2 regions of the Paraburkholderia sp. BL17N1 genome follow, and region 2 is predicted to be linked to the other one. Evidence: predicted binding sites of a transcription regulator. Region 2 holds the regulator's gene; the other holds the start of a gene.
The links. The regulator FNR, encoded in region 2, switches genes on or off when oxygen is low (the NO sensors DNR and NnrR bind a similar motif). The targets are predictions, from matches to a motif close to TTGATNNNNATCAA.
Positions count from the first base shown of each region.

Region 1 (6,288 bases), 2.0 Mb from region 2:
GCGGCGTGTGTCAGCGCGTCGAGCTCACGGTCGATCTGCTCGCGCGCACGCGAGCCGTAGCCGCGAACGACGTCGAGCGACGGCCAGTCACTCGGTTGATCGGTCGGAAAGCCGCCGTCGACGGGATCGATGCCGAAGGCAAAAAGCTGGTCGAGATGCGGATCGAACGCCGGCAGATCGCACAGGCGCTGATCGAACAGATTACGATCGAAAGCTTCCAGATGGCCGATATAAAACACAATCCGGTGACGCTCGCGGATCGGCCGTTCATACAGAAACTCAGGTTTCACGATGGAAAACAGTGCGTCAGTCACTTGACGCGCTTCGATCAGCCGCTGCACGAGCGGGTGATGCGGGGCGGGGTCGCGATTCATTTCGCCGGGTCTCCTTGCGGGGGACGGACTAAAGACTGTACCCGCTCGCAGGAGCCATGCCAAGACGAAAGCGCGTGAAAAAAGGAGTGCGCGAGGGACGGCGGCGGCGCGGGCCGTCTCCCGCCGCAAGCCTAGACTTGCTGCAGACCATCCAGATCGACGATCCGGATGTGCTTGCCCTGTGTGTCGATCAGGCCGCGCTTTTGAAATCTTGACAGGGTGCGGCTTACGGTTTCGAGCGTCATGCCGAGGTAGCTGCCCATGTCCTCGCGTGTCATGCGCAGATTGAATTCCGCCGACGAATAACCTCGCCGCGCGTTCCGTTCGGAGACGTCGAGCAGGAATGCCGCGACCCGTTCGTCCGCCGAGAGCGAACCGAGCACCATCATCTGCGCGGCTTCGCGGACGATCTGTTCGCCCAGCAGCTTGTGCATGCGTTCCTGCATCGAACTGATTTCGCGGCACAGCGACTTGAGCGCAGTGTACGGGACGATGCAGACCGTGCTGTCTTCGAGCGCGAGCGCGCTGCAGGCGTGCACGTCGTCGCTGATGCCGTCGAGGCCGAGCGCTTCGCCCGCGAGCCGCAGACCGGTGACCTGTTCGCGGCCGTCGCGGTGCGCCATGACGGTTTTCATTGAACCGGAGCGCACGGCGTAGATATTGTCGAAGCGGTCGCCGCTGCGATACAGCGCTTCGCCGCGCTGAACGGAGCGCGCGGAACAGATGAGCGTTTCGAGTTTCATCAGTTCGTCGGGCGACAAACCTTGGGGCATGCAGAGCTGCCGCATGGCGCAACTCGAACAGCGAGCGGCGGAACGCGCGCTTGCCCTTGATGGCGCCGCGCGACGGCTGCCGCGCACCGGCAACGAACTTGCGGCGGAGGCCGCGGGTTCGGCAGTGCCGGCGAAGTGCGTAACAGCGATAGGAGTGAGCATGTTCTGCAGCCAGTGGTGGGGTACCGACAGATTGTCCCATCTGCCGCGTCGCCCGCTTCGCGTCAAAATGACACGTTCGGGCAGTCAGGCGTGTTGAGCAATGTCACACCGGCGTTCGTGAATTTGTTGATGGACTGCGATGAAGGGTGAGCAGGCAAGCCCGGCTCATACCCTGGCAGAAGGAGATTGCTTTGCTGATTGAGCGCGCGCGGTCGATACGAGAGGCAATCGCATGGCGCACCAGCGCGGCGCGAATCAATCCGTGGCGCCGGACTTGCCCGCCGCGGACGGAATGAGCAGCACGGGCAGGCTCGCCTGCCGCACGCAGCGCTCGGCGACGCTGCCGAGAATCAGGCGCTGAAAGCCGCGTCGCCCGTGCGTGCCCATGACCAGCAAGTCGGCGTTGAAGTCGGCGGCGGCTTTGAGCACGACCACGGAAACGTCGTCGATCGTGGACGCCTCGCTTACCACCAGGTCGCCTTTCACGCCTTGCTCGGTCATGGCCTTGGCGAACTCGGCGCCGAGTTCCTTGCCTTCCTCGACAAGGCGATTGCGCAAGACGGACGGGTCGTAACCGGGCGCTTCGAAATACATGGGTGTGTTCTCGACCACGTAGAGCGGCTGCAGGACCGCGCCGCTGGATTTGGCGAGCGCGAGCGCTGCTTCGAATGCACGGCGGGAGGTGTTGCTGCCGTCGACCGCTACAAGAATGCGTGTGTACATTTCGACTCCGCGTCTGAAGGATCCGGATGCCGCAGCTGTTTTCAAACGCTGGGCGCAATGACGATCATTGCTGATGCAAGCCTTCATGATCGCCGAAGAACATGCCCTCCACCTGGATGTAAGTCAAACTCTTATCAAATTTTTCGATTGCGTCGGCTGGTTCAGCAAGCGCCGGAGGGCAAGCGTCGACGGGACTTTGCTCCCATTCGCAGCGCATATCCGCGTCCAAGGCGGAGCAAGGTTTGCCTTACAATTACAGTCTACTCAGACAAGTTGCTTCAGTCCGCTGATGAACGAGCGCAAAACGACGGGCTTACCCGACAAGATCTACGGCGACATTCTCAATCGCATTGTCGAAGGCGAGTACAAGGAAGGTGAGCGCTTGCCGACCGAGCATGCGCTGGCCGAGCGTTTTGCGACGTCCAGGCCGACGGTGCGCGAAGCCCTGGCGCGCTTGCGGGCCGACGGCATCATCATGACCCGGCACGGTTCGGGCACGACGGTGGCGCGCCGGCCGGACCCGGACGTGCGCCGCTTCGCCCCGCTCGAAACGCTGTCCGATATCCGTCGCTGCTATGAGTTTCGCATCGTGACAGAAGCGGGCGCCGCGGAGCATGCGGCGCTCAAAGCCGACGCCGACGACATTGCCGCCATCCAGCACGCTTGGGACCAATTGGAACGGATCGTCGAGACGCAAGGGATCGGCGCGAAAGACGACTTCATGTTCCACCTCGCGGTGGCGCGTGCGTCGAAGAACCCGTTTTTCATCACGGTCATGTCGTTCATCGAGGAGCAGATCCTGTTCAGCATGAACCTGTCGCGCAATCTTTCGCTGGTGAAAACGGTGGCGCGGCAGCGGCTCGTGCAGGACGAGCATAGGGCTGTGCTCGACGCGATCCGCCGCAAAGATGCGCGAGGCGCTGCGCACGCCATGCGGGCGCATCTCGAGAACGCGCTCGAGCGCATGTTCGGTTCCTGATCTGCCGCCCGCTCTCGCCGCGCGCCAGGGCGGCGGCGAGTTGCCAAGCTACTTGCCCAATGCGATTCCATGGCGCCCTGGCGCGGCGTCTAACCGCCATTACGCGGCGGCGAACCGGCCGCGCGATAACAGCCAGGCAGCAGGCAGGCAGCAGGCAGGCAGCAGGCAGGCAGCAACTAAAGGGCAACCAGGCGAGCGCTACGCCGCAACGGCCATCGGTCCGAACAGCGCGGTACGAGTCTTCGGACTAACCGCGATATCAAGCGCCACCGCTCGTTCCACGCCGATCTGCAATGGCGACCCGAGCCGGCTGACGTCGATGCCGGTCTTGCGCAGCAGCCGCTCGATCGGCGTCGTGGTCACCGTGACATACCGCGTGATGCCCATCTGGTCGGCGAACGTCACCAGTTCGTGGATGGCCTGCATGGTCAAATCCGCAAAGCCGAACGATTGCTCCTCGCCGATGGTTTCGATCGCGAACCGGCTCAATTCCCAGATGTGCCGCCCTACCGGCGCCGCCGCGCCATGCAGCAACTGCGGGAAGGTGTCTTTCAGCATATTGGGCCCCTCGGTCGGCATCAGGCGCCAACAGCCGCGCACTTGCCCGTCGTCGGCCTGGATCAGCATGTAGTGCGGACCGAGCGCGTCATAGCCGTCGATCTCCATGCCCGCGATGGTCGGGATTTCCCATCCGAGCCGCCCATGAAACACCCGCGCCCGCAGGCGGTACATCTCGTTGATATCCGCGTTGTCGAATTCCTGACGCATTCCAATCCGGATTGCTGTTTGCATGACGTTCTCCTGAACGTGTTGGGGTACCCAATACGCAAGAAAACTTATGCATTTTGAATGTTTCTGCCACCTACCTACCTGGATAGGTGTGCATGCTTATCGGGTAACGCAAAATTCGAGACAAGCACTGCACTCAACCGACAGGACCGAAAATGGAACTCCTCGAAAATCATTGGCAACCGCAAACCGGCCTTCAAACCCGCCCGGCGGAGCCGTCCACGGCGGTGGACCGGGTTCTGATCATTGCTTACCGCAAAAAGAAAAAAGAAAGCCAACGCCGCTTCTGGGCCCGCTTCGGCGTAACGCAGTCGCGCGGCAGCCGGTTCGAATCGGGTGCTGAAATCCCGGCGCCGGTCTCGATCCTGCTGGGTCTGTATTTCACCAAAACCGTTTCCGACGCCGATCTGGGCCGTGCCGAGCGCGTGCTGTACAGCCGCGACGCCGCCGCCTTGCTCAACCCGGGTCAATAAGCCCGAGTTGCGCTGCGATCACGGCCGCCGCACGCCGCGAATTCACACCGAATTTCGTTCTGATGTTCTTCATGTGGAAGTTCACCACGGCTTCCGAACAGTTCAGGATGTGGGAGATTTCCCAGGTGGATTTGCCGCGTGCGGTCCATTTCAGGCATTCGCGTTCGCGCGGCGTCAGTTTGGGCATTAAAGACTGAGCGTGCGTATTCAAATGCCGCTGACTCGTGTCGATTACCAGGTCGCGCAATAACACCAGATTCGGCAATGCCACGTTGATATGGCGCCAGAATTCATCGTTGGGATTGTTGTCGTTGACGAAGCACATCATGCCGGCTTCCTGGTTCGGCCCGTGAATCGGCAATGTCACGCCGGAACGCAATCCGTGCGAACGGGCTTCCTCGTACATGGAAAGCTGCGCCGCGGTCGTGAAAATGTCCGGTGACCAGATCAGCGGCGTGGCGCGTGTCGCGCAATGCGCGACGGTCGGGTCGATGTGAACCAGTCCCTGCTCGTCATAAGTACGGCGCCACGTGGACGCGTACGTGCTGCGCACATAGGCGTCTTCCAGGCGAATGGTCGGACGCGGCAGCATGGCGATCAAAAGCTTGTCGAAGCCCCACGTCTCGGCGAGGCCCGCGATTGCACCGAACCATTCCGTTTCGTCGGCGGCGTTCAGTAGCGGTGCCATCTGCTCGATAAAATGTAGCGACAATTTTCACTCTCTCAGGCTCGCAAACATCCCGTTGCGGTTAATTGCGGTACGGCATTCCGTCCGGTGGTTTTTATCTGCACAATCTATCACCAAAATTTATTTCGCAAAGCGAGAAGTGAATTCTAAACAATGCCAGGCGCGGCGCTCTGGTGAGAATGCGAATGAACCGCTCTTTGTAACTGATTTCTTTGATCGAATTAACATTCACCGATCCTTTATGTGGGTAATTCTCTCGTAGTAGCCGTTTTGATGCCATTCATTGGCAACATTATTGGAAGCATTCCAATTAGCGGTCGCTGCCAAAATTCCGGTCAAAATCGCACTGATTGCCCATCTTGTATGTCCGCAGGTGGGACGGCTGCTGCGAGATAAACGCCACTGCCATAAGCTATATTGTCATACAAAAGCGACATGGCGTAGTTTGCAACGTCCGCACCTCGCGCGAAGATTCGCCGGACCGTGCTTGTCATCAGGTTGTTTGACAACATTCGCAGCCCAACCGCGAGCGGTCAAAAGGGTGGTCGCGAGGGGGCGCAACGTCTTTACGAGGCTTCTTGCCCCTCAAAACTTGCGCGACGAGATCTCACTGATTCCCGTGCTCCACAGCGCCGTGACGTTTCCAGGATCGCCGACGTCGGGCCGATTTTGCCGTTGCTCAGTTCGACGCCACCCGAGCATCGTGCGAAGATCGAGCACGCCGCGCGGGTGCTGCTCGCGTTAGAGCATGAGTTCCGCGCAAGCTAACCCTACCTCGAGCCTTGAACCGCCAGCATGACCGACAACAGCCGACGCTATCCCGATCCCTCCATCCGCGTGCTCGATCCGCGCTTCAAGCCGTTGATCCTGGCTTCCGCGTCCGTCGAGTGCCTGTATCAGGGCGCGCGCTGGTCCGAGGGCCCGGTCTGGTTCGGCGACGGCCGCTATCTGCTGTGGAGCGACATTCCGAACGACCGCATCCTGCGCTGGGATGAACCAAGCGGCACGGTGTCGACCTTTCGCCAGTCGTCGAACAATGCCAACGGCCATACGCGCGACCGTCAGGGCCGTCTCGTCAGCTGCGAGCATCTGACGCGCCGCGTCACGCGCACCGAATACGACGGTTCGATCACCGTGCTCGCCGACCGCTATCGCGGCAAGCGCTTCAATTCGCCGAACGACGTGGTCGTGAAATCGGACGGCTCGATCTGGTTCAGCGATCCGACCTTCGGCATCGACAGTTTCTATGAGGGCGAGCGGCAGGAGTCGGAATTGCCGGCATGCGTGTACCGCGTCGACGGCCAATCGGGCGAAGTCACCGTCGTCG
Region 1 is NZ_RBIW01000002.1:863,991-870,278, reverse strand. It holds gene B0G82_RS23810 (SUMF1/EgtB/PvdO family nonheme iron enzyme) at 1-374, opposite strand, end outside; gene B0G82_RS23805 (helix-turn-helix domain-containing protein) at 506-1,162, opposite strand; gene B0G82_RS23795 (universal stress protein) at 1,565-2,032, opposite strand; gene B0G82_RS23790 (FadR/GntR family transcriptional regulator) at 2,322-3,011, shown strand; gene B0G82_RS23785 (acyl-homoserine-lactone synthase) at 3,210-3,803, opposite strand; gene B0G82_RS23780 (hypothetical protein) at 3,956-4,273, shown strand; gene B0G82_RS23775 (LuxR family transcriptional regulator) at 4,257-4,961, opposite strand; partial or broken gene B0G82_RS40590 (dihydrodipicolinate synthase family protein) at 5,548-5,729, shown strand; gene B0G82_RS23765 (SMP-30/gluconolactonase/LRE family protein) at 5,757-6,288, shown strand, end outside.
Region 1: B0G82_RS23795 (universal stress protein) is a predicted target of FNR. The motif match lies at 2,146-2,159, and genes of this name have one in related genera.

Region 2 (6,288 bases):
AATGCCATCGGATGGGCACGGTCGAACGTGTCAAGGTGGACTGTGAGGCGCATGGAGAGTTCTCCGTAACATGCAGTCGTGTTCCAGCGAATTGGACCGCGAAAGTCGTGACTTAAAGGGTGGGTCATTGACTCAGGACCCATTCCACCAGCGTGCGCGCATCCTCTGCCGACAACGGGCCGCCGCGATCAGCGGGCAACGGCATCGCCATATCACCCCAATGCGCTTTGCCGCCGAGGCGTAGCTTGTGCTCAAGCATGAACTGGGCGTCGGGCACATTACGGTAGCGCTCGGCGATCTGCTCGAACGACGGCGCGAGGAACGGCGCATCGCGCGTGTGGCAAAACATGCAATGCTGCTGATCGACTAACGCGGTCGGCTCCGGCTCGGCGTGCGCGGTAGAGGCAGCCAGCACAAACACGGCACATGCCGCCAGACAGCTTCGGAATGGTGTGTTCAAGGCACGCGCTCCTTTGCAAGGGAATAAGTTCAGTGTAGGAGCGGTGGCTTGCGTGCCGTTGACCTCGGTCAACCAGGACGCAAGCCCTGAATTTGACGTATCGCGCTTAGCTCCTATGCTGATGACAGACGGGTGTCGCACAGAACGGGCGGCCCCGAGAATGCGGTGCACGACGCGTAGGCGTGCAGAAACGCTGTCCCAGCCTCCCATCCTGCGCGACGAACCAGGTGCGGACATGAAGATTTATTTTCCTGAGGAACATCCGGAGTATTGCGCGCGTGATCTCGTCGTCGCGTTTCCGGCCGAGGTGGATGGTGCGCGTGTGCAGTGCGCGATTACCGCGGAGGCGCTAGAAGATCATTTCGGCGCCGTCTCGCTGCGCGAAGACGATTTGATCGCCGCATTCAATTCCAACCGGCATCCGATCGAACACGCAGCGAGGCGACTGCTTAACGAGATCGGCGCCAAGCCGGTGCTGATGCACAGCGGCTACTTCCGCTTTTGCGAGTGAATCCCATGGGACGGCGGAGCGCACGCCTCTTTCGATGCGTCACGCCGGCAGGAAGCCGGGTATTGGTCGCTCAGGCAAGTTCGAGGAGAATCATCCTATGCGTGCGATGCTATTTGACGGCAGTACGTCGTTTTTGCGTGAGCAGGAGTTGCCAGATCCCGTGCCCGGTGCCGGCCAGATCCTGATCGATATTCATGCGTGCGGCGTGTGCCGCACCGATCTTCATCTGGTTGACCACGAACTCGAGCATCCCAAACAGCCTGTCATTCCAGGTCACGAAATCGTCGGCACGGTAGCCGGCCTCGGCGCGGGCGTGACGGGGTTCGTCCTCGGAGACCGGGTGGGCGTGCCTTGGGTTGGCCACACGTGCGGGCATTGCCGCTACTGCCTGTCGGCGCGGGAAAATCTTTGCGACGATCCCGAATTTACCGGCTATACGATCGACGGCGGTTTCGCTGAGCGCACCATTGCCGACAGCCGCTACTGCTTTCATCTGCCGGAGCAGTACACCGACATCGAGGCGGCGCCGCTGCTATGCGCCGGCCTGATCGGCTATCGCACGTTGAGCATGGCGGGCGACGCGCAGCGCATCGGCATTTACGGTTTCGGCGCCGCGGCGCATATCGTCGCGCAGGTCGCGCGTCATCAGCAGCGCACGGTGTACGCGTTCACGCGCCCGGGCGATCACGCGGCCCAGCAACTCGCGCTGCGTCTCGGCGCGGCGTGGGTGGGCAGCAGCGCGGAGGCACCGCCCGAGGAACTCGATGCGGCTTTGCTTTTCGCACCGGTCGGTGCACTCATTCCGTTAGCATTGCAAGCGGTCGCGAAAGGTGGCGTGGTGGTCTGCGGCGGGATTCACATGAGCGACGTCCCGTCGTTTCCGTACGCGTTTCTGTGGGGCGAGCGGCGCGTGGTGTCAGTCGCGAATCTGACCCGCGATGACGGGCTGGCCTTCATGCGCATTGCGGGCGAGACGCGCCTCGAAATCAAAACGACGACTTATCGGCTGACGGACGCCAATCAGGCCCTGAGCGATCTGCGCGATGGCAGGCTCACGGGTGCGGCAGTGCTCGCTGTCCGTTAGCGTGGCCGGGCCCGGCGGCCGGCATCGCCTTACGATCGCGGCGTTTGCGGCCGACGGCCGGGTCGCGAGCCGCGTCTATATTCAAACCCGCACAAGGCCTTCGTGATCGAGAATCCGGATGTCCTTGCCGTGCGTATCGAGCAGTCCGTCGCGCTGAAATTTAGAGAGCATCCGGCTGACCGTTTCGAGCTTGATTCCCAGATAGCTGCCGATTTCCTCGCGCGTCATGCGCAGGTGAAATTCCGCCGGCGAATATCCGCGCATTCTCAGGCGGTCCGACAGATTCAGCAGGAATGTCGCCACCCGCTGCTCGGCGGACATCGTGCCGAGCAACATCATCTGCGATGACTCGCGCACGATCTCGCCGCCCATCATGCGGTGCACGTGTTGCTGGACGGCTTTGACTTCGCGGCACATGGCTTCGAGAAGATGGAATGGGATGATGCAAACCTTGCTGTCTTCGAGTGCGACAGCATCGCAACTATGGTAGCCGGAGCAGACCCCGTCGAGGCCCAGCGAGTCGCCGGCGAGATGGAAGCCCGTGACCTGTTCGCGGCCGTCGCGATGCATGACAACGGTCTTGAACGAGCCCGCGCGTACGGCGTAGATGCTCTGAAACGAGTCGTTCGCACGGTAGATCGTTTCGCCCTGTTTGATGGTTCGCGACGGGCAAATAAGCGATTCGATCCTTTGCAATTCTTCGGCTGTCAGGCCGTGCGGCATGCAGATCGAGCGCATCGAGCAGGCCGTGCAGCGCAGTGCGCCCTTGCGCGGAGCGCTTGCATTTGCCGATACTTGTCCGGGGAGCGGCGATCCTTGCGGACGGGCAAGCGCGGGCGAGATGGCGGGAGATGCGGCGACGTCAGACATGGTGTGCTCCTGATTGAAAGAGGGCGTGCGTGCGATGTTCGCCAGCGATCCGTTGGATCGTGTTTCGCGCGAGATCGAATTCGCCGGTCTTGTCGAAAAAGTAGTGGGCGCCGCCTATCAGGCATGCGCGCCGAAACCAGGTGCCGCAATGGTTCGTCAGCACCATGACAACCACATGCGGCATTCTTTGTGCAAGCAACCCGAGCAACTCCAGGCCGGTGCCGCCGCTTAGATGCAACTCCGTCACGACCAGATCAGCCATGCCCGCGCCGATGCCCGCGAATGCCGCAGCAGGCTCCTCGGCTTCGCCGACGATCTCTACGCCGTCGAGTGCGCCGAGCAGCGCGGCCAGGCGGCGCCGCACCAACACGGCATCGTCGACGAGAAACACACGCAGCGCGCGGCGGTCAGGGCTTGAGTTCATGGCTCGAAGTATCGGTCGCGCTGTCTCAAAATAAAATCGGCGCCGAATGAACTTCGAGTAGGCAAGCGGGAAGGTGTGTAGGGAGTTTCCTACACGATGGTCAGGCGGATTAGGAAGATGCTGAGTGCGCTGCGTATGTGTCGAGCGACAGATCAGAGGCGCGCGTTCTCCGGGTCACAGTGCGGCGGCACCCGCAAGCGGACGGCTGCGAAGGCGCTCAGATGTCGTCCTCTTCGTCGCCGACCAGTTTGTGGCGCATCGCATAGCGCACCAGCGCCGCTTCGTGCGGCATCTGCATTTTTTCGAGGATGCGCGTCTTGTACGTGCTGACGGTCTTGCTGCTCACACACAGTTCGGCCGCGATCTCGGTGATCGTTTGACCGGCTGCAATACGCTTCAGGACGTCGAATTCCCGATCCGACAGCCGTTGATGCGGCAGCAGATCGGTCGGTTCATTCAGGCTTTGCGCGAACCGTTCGGCCATCGCAAGGCTCACGTACACACCGCCGGCAGCGACCTTGGTCACGGCCGCCACCAGTTCGGCGCTCGCGCTTTCCTTCGTCAGGTATCCGGATGCGCCGGCTTTGAACGCGCGCACCGCGTATTGCTGCTCGGCGTGCATGGTCAACACCAGGATGCGCAGCGTCGGCTTTTCCTCCTTGATCTGCTTGATTAACTCGACGCCGTTGCGGCCGGGCATGGACAGATCGAGCACCAGCACGTCGGCTGCCCGCTCGCGGATCAGCGCGATGGTGCTGACGCTATCGTTCGCTTCGCCGCTGACTTCGAAGCCGCTCGTGCTCTGCAGGATATGGCGCAGGCCGTCGCGCACCAGCGCGTGGTCGTCGGCAATCAGGACGCGCGTCATGTTTGTATCTCCTGCACTTGTACGGTCTCCACCGGAATGGTGACAGTCAACACAAAGCCTTTGCCGTGCGCGGTATGAATTTCGACCGCCCCGCCTAGCATGTGCGCGCGTTCGCGAACGCCGAGCAAGCCAAACGACTTGGCCGCCGGCTCCGCCGTGCGGTGCGCTCCCTGACCATTGTCGGCGATGCTGAGCTCGAAGGCCTGGTCTTTCGCCTGCAGATTGAGTGTAACCAGAGTGGCGTCGGCATGGCGCGCAACGTTTGTCAACGCCTCCTGCACGATCCGGAACAGCGCGGTGGCGCCTGCCGGGCTGAAGCGAGCGTCGCCGGTCTCGATTTGACGCTCCACGTCGATTCCGTAGCGGTTGGTGAAGTCGTTGGCGAGCCATTCGATCGCTGGAATGAGCCCGAGGTCGTCGAGCATGACCGGCCGCAGATCCGCCGCGATGCGGCGTACCGAGGCCACGGTGGTATCGATCAAGCGGCGCATGCCTTGCAGCTGGTCGCGCACCGCCGCGCCAGCCGAAGCATCCAGCGCCAGCTCGACCGACGAGATATCCATTTTCAGCGCGGTAAGTTGCTGGCCGAGATCGTCGTGCAGTTCACGGGCGATGCGTGTTTTCTCGTCTTCGCGGATCTTCTGCAGATTGGCCGACAGTTCGCGCAGTTCCTCGCGCGACTGACGTTGCGCGCGCTCCGCTTTGACGCGTTCCGTGATGTCGCGCAGCATCACCGTGTAGAGCCGCGTGTCGCCATCGCGAATCTGCGAGATGGAGGCCTCGAGCGGGAATTCCTCGCCGTTGGCGCGTAAGCCCGCCAGCACGCGTTGATTGCCCATCTGCCGGTCCGACACGCCGGTCACGCCGAATTGGGCGACATGCTGCGCATGCGCCGCCCGAAACCGCTCTGGGATGAAGCGAGCGAGCGGGGCGCCTATCGCGTCCATGGCGGAGCAGCCAAAAATCTGTTCCGCCATGGGATTGAAGATGACCACGCGCTGCTGTTCGTCGATCGTGATAATCGCTTCCATCGACGAACGGATGATCGCCATCATGCGAGCCTCGTTCAAGGCGGACTGGCCAATGCCTGCATTTGTTTCGCTGTTTGCATGAGCGCCATTTCGATGCGTGCGCACGAGCACAAACGCGCTCGTGGCGAGGAGAAAAGCGGCGGCGACGCAGATGATCAGCACGGGATCGAACCAGCGCCGCGCGGCCAGCATGACGGCCAGTGTCACGACGAACACGGTCGCCGCTGCGAGAGCCGGCGGCGCCGCAAACGAGCCGGACCGCCCGCGCAAAGCGGCAGTGCGGGAGGGGGGCGTGCCACCACTGACGGGCATGTGCGCCTCTTTGGAAAGGCTGCGAACAAGGATTGGTCGCGTTGCCCGCCGATGCCCATACGGCGGCGCGTCAGGCGGACACGTTGGTTCGGCGGCATCTGCACCTGGCGAACAACTGATTTGCGTTCATTTTCCGTGAAACGCCCGCCACATGCCAGTGCCGCCAGTCGGCGTGCTCGTTGCGTGAGTGTGGGCGGCCACGTACCGGGCCGGTTCCGGCGCCAGTCAGTGCGACATCAGCACGGGCACGGTCATCGAGCGAAGAATCGTGCGCGTGGCGCCGCCCATCACCAGCTCGCGCCAGCGGGCGTGGCCGTAGGCACCCATCACCAGCAGATCGGCGCCGCTGTCGGCCACCTGTGACAGCAGCACCTCGCCGACCGAGCCGCCCGGTCCGGTTTCGATGTCGGCGATTTCCACCTGCACGCCGTGCCGTGCGAGCACGGTGGCAATGTCCGCGCCGGGGATACGGGCGCGCTCGAATTCGTGCACCCCGTTGACAGTAAGAATCCTCGTGCTGCTCGCCGTGCGCATAAACGGCAGCGCGTCGTGCACGGCGCGCGTGGCTTCGCGGCTGCCGTCCCACGCGACCAGGACCCGCCCGCCTGCCGACCTTTCATTGCTTGCGTAAGGTACAAGCAACACCGGGCGGCCGCACGAGAGAATGAGGTTTTCCGGAAAGAAGTCGCCGACATACGATTCCGGATCCTCCGGATTGTCCTGGCCTG
Region 2 is NZ_RBIW01000002.1:2,911,402-2,917,689, forward strand. It holds gene B0G82_RS32970 (DUF3564 domain-containing protein) at 1-53, opposite strand, end outside; gene B0G82_RS32975 (cytochrome C) at 125-460, opposite strand; gene B0G82_RS32980 (DUF1488 domain-containing protein) at 696-971, shown strand; gene B0G82_RS32985 (zinc-dependent alcohol dehydrogenase family protein) at 1,069-2,055, shown strand; gene fnr (fumarate/nitrate reduction transcriptional regulator Fnr) at 2,137-2,925, opposite strand; gene B0G82_RS32995 (response regulator) at 2,918-3,349, opposite strand; gene B0G82_RS33000 (response regulator transcription factor) at 3,567-4,217, opposite strand; gene B0G82_RS33005 (PAS domain-containing sensor histidine kinase) at 4,214-5,560, opposite strand; gene B0G82_RS33010 (universal stress protein) at 5,786-6,288, opposite strand, start outside.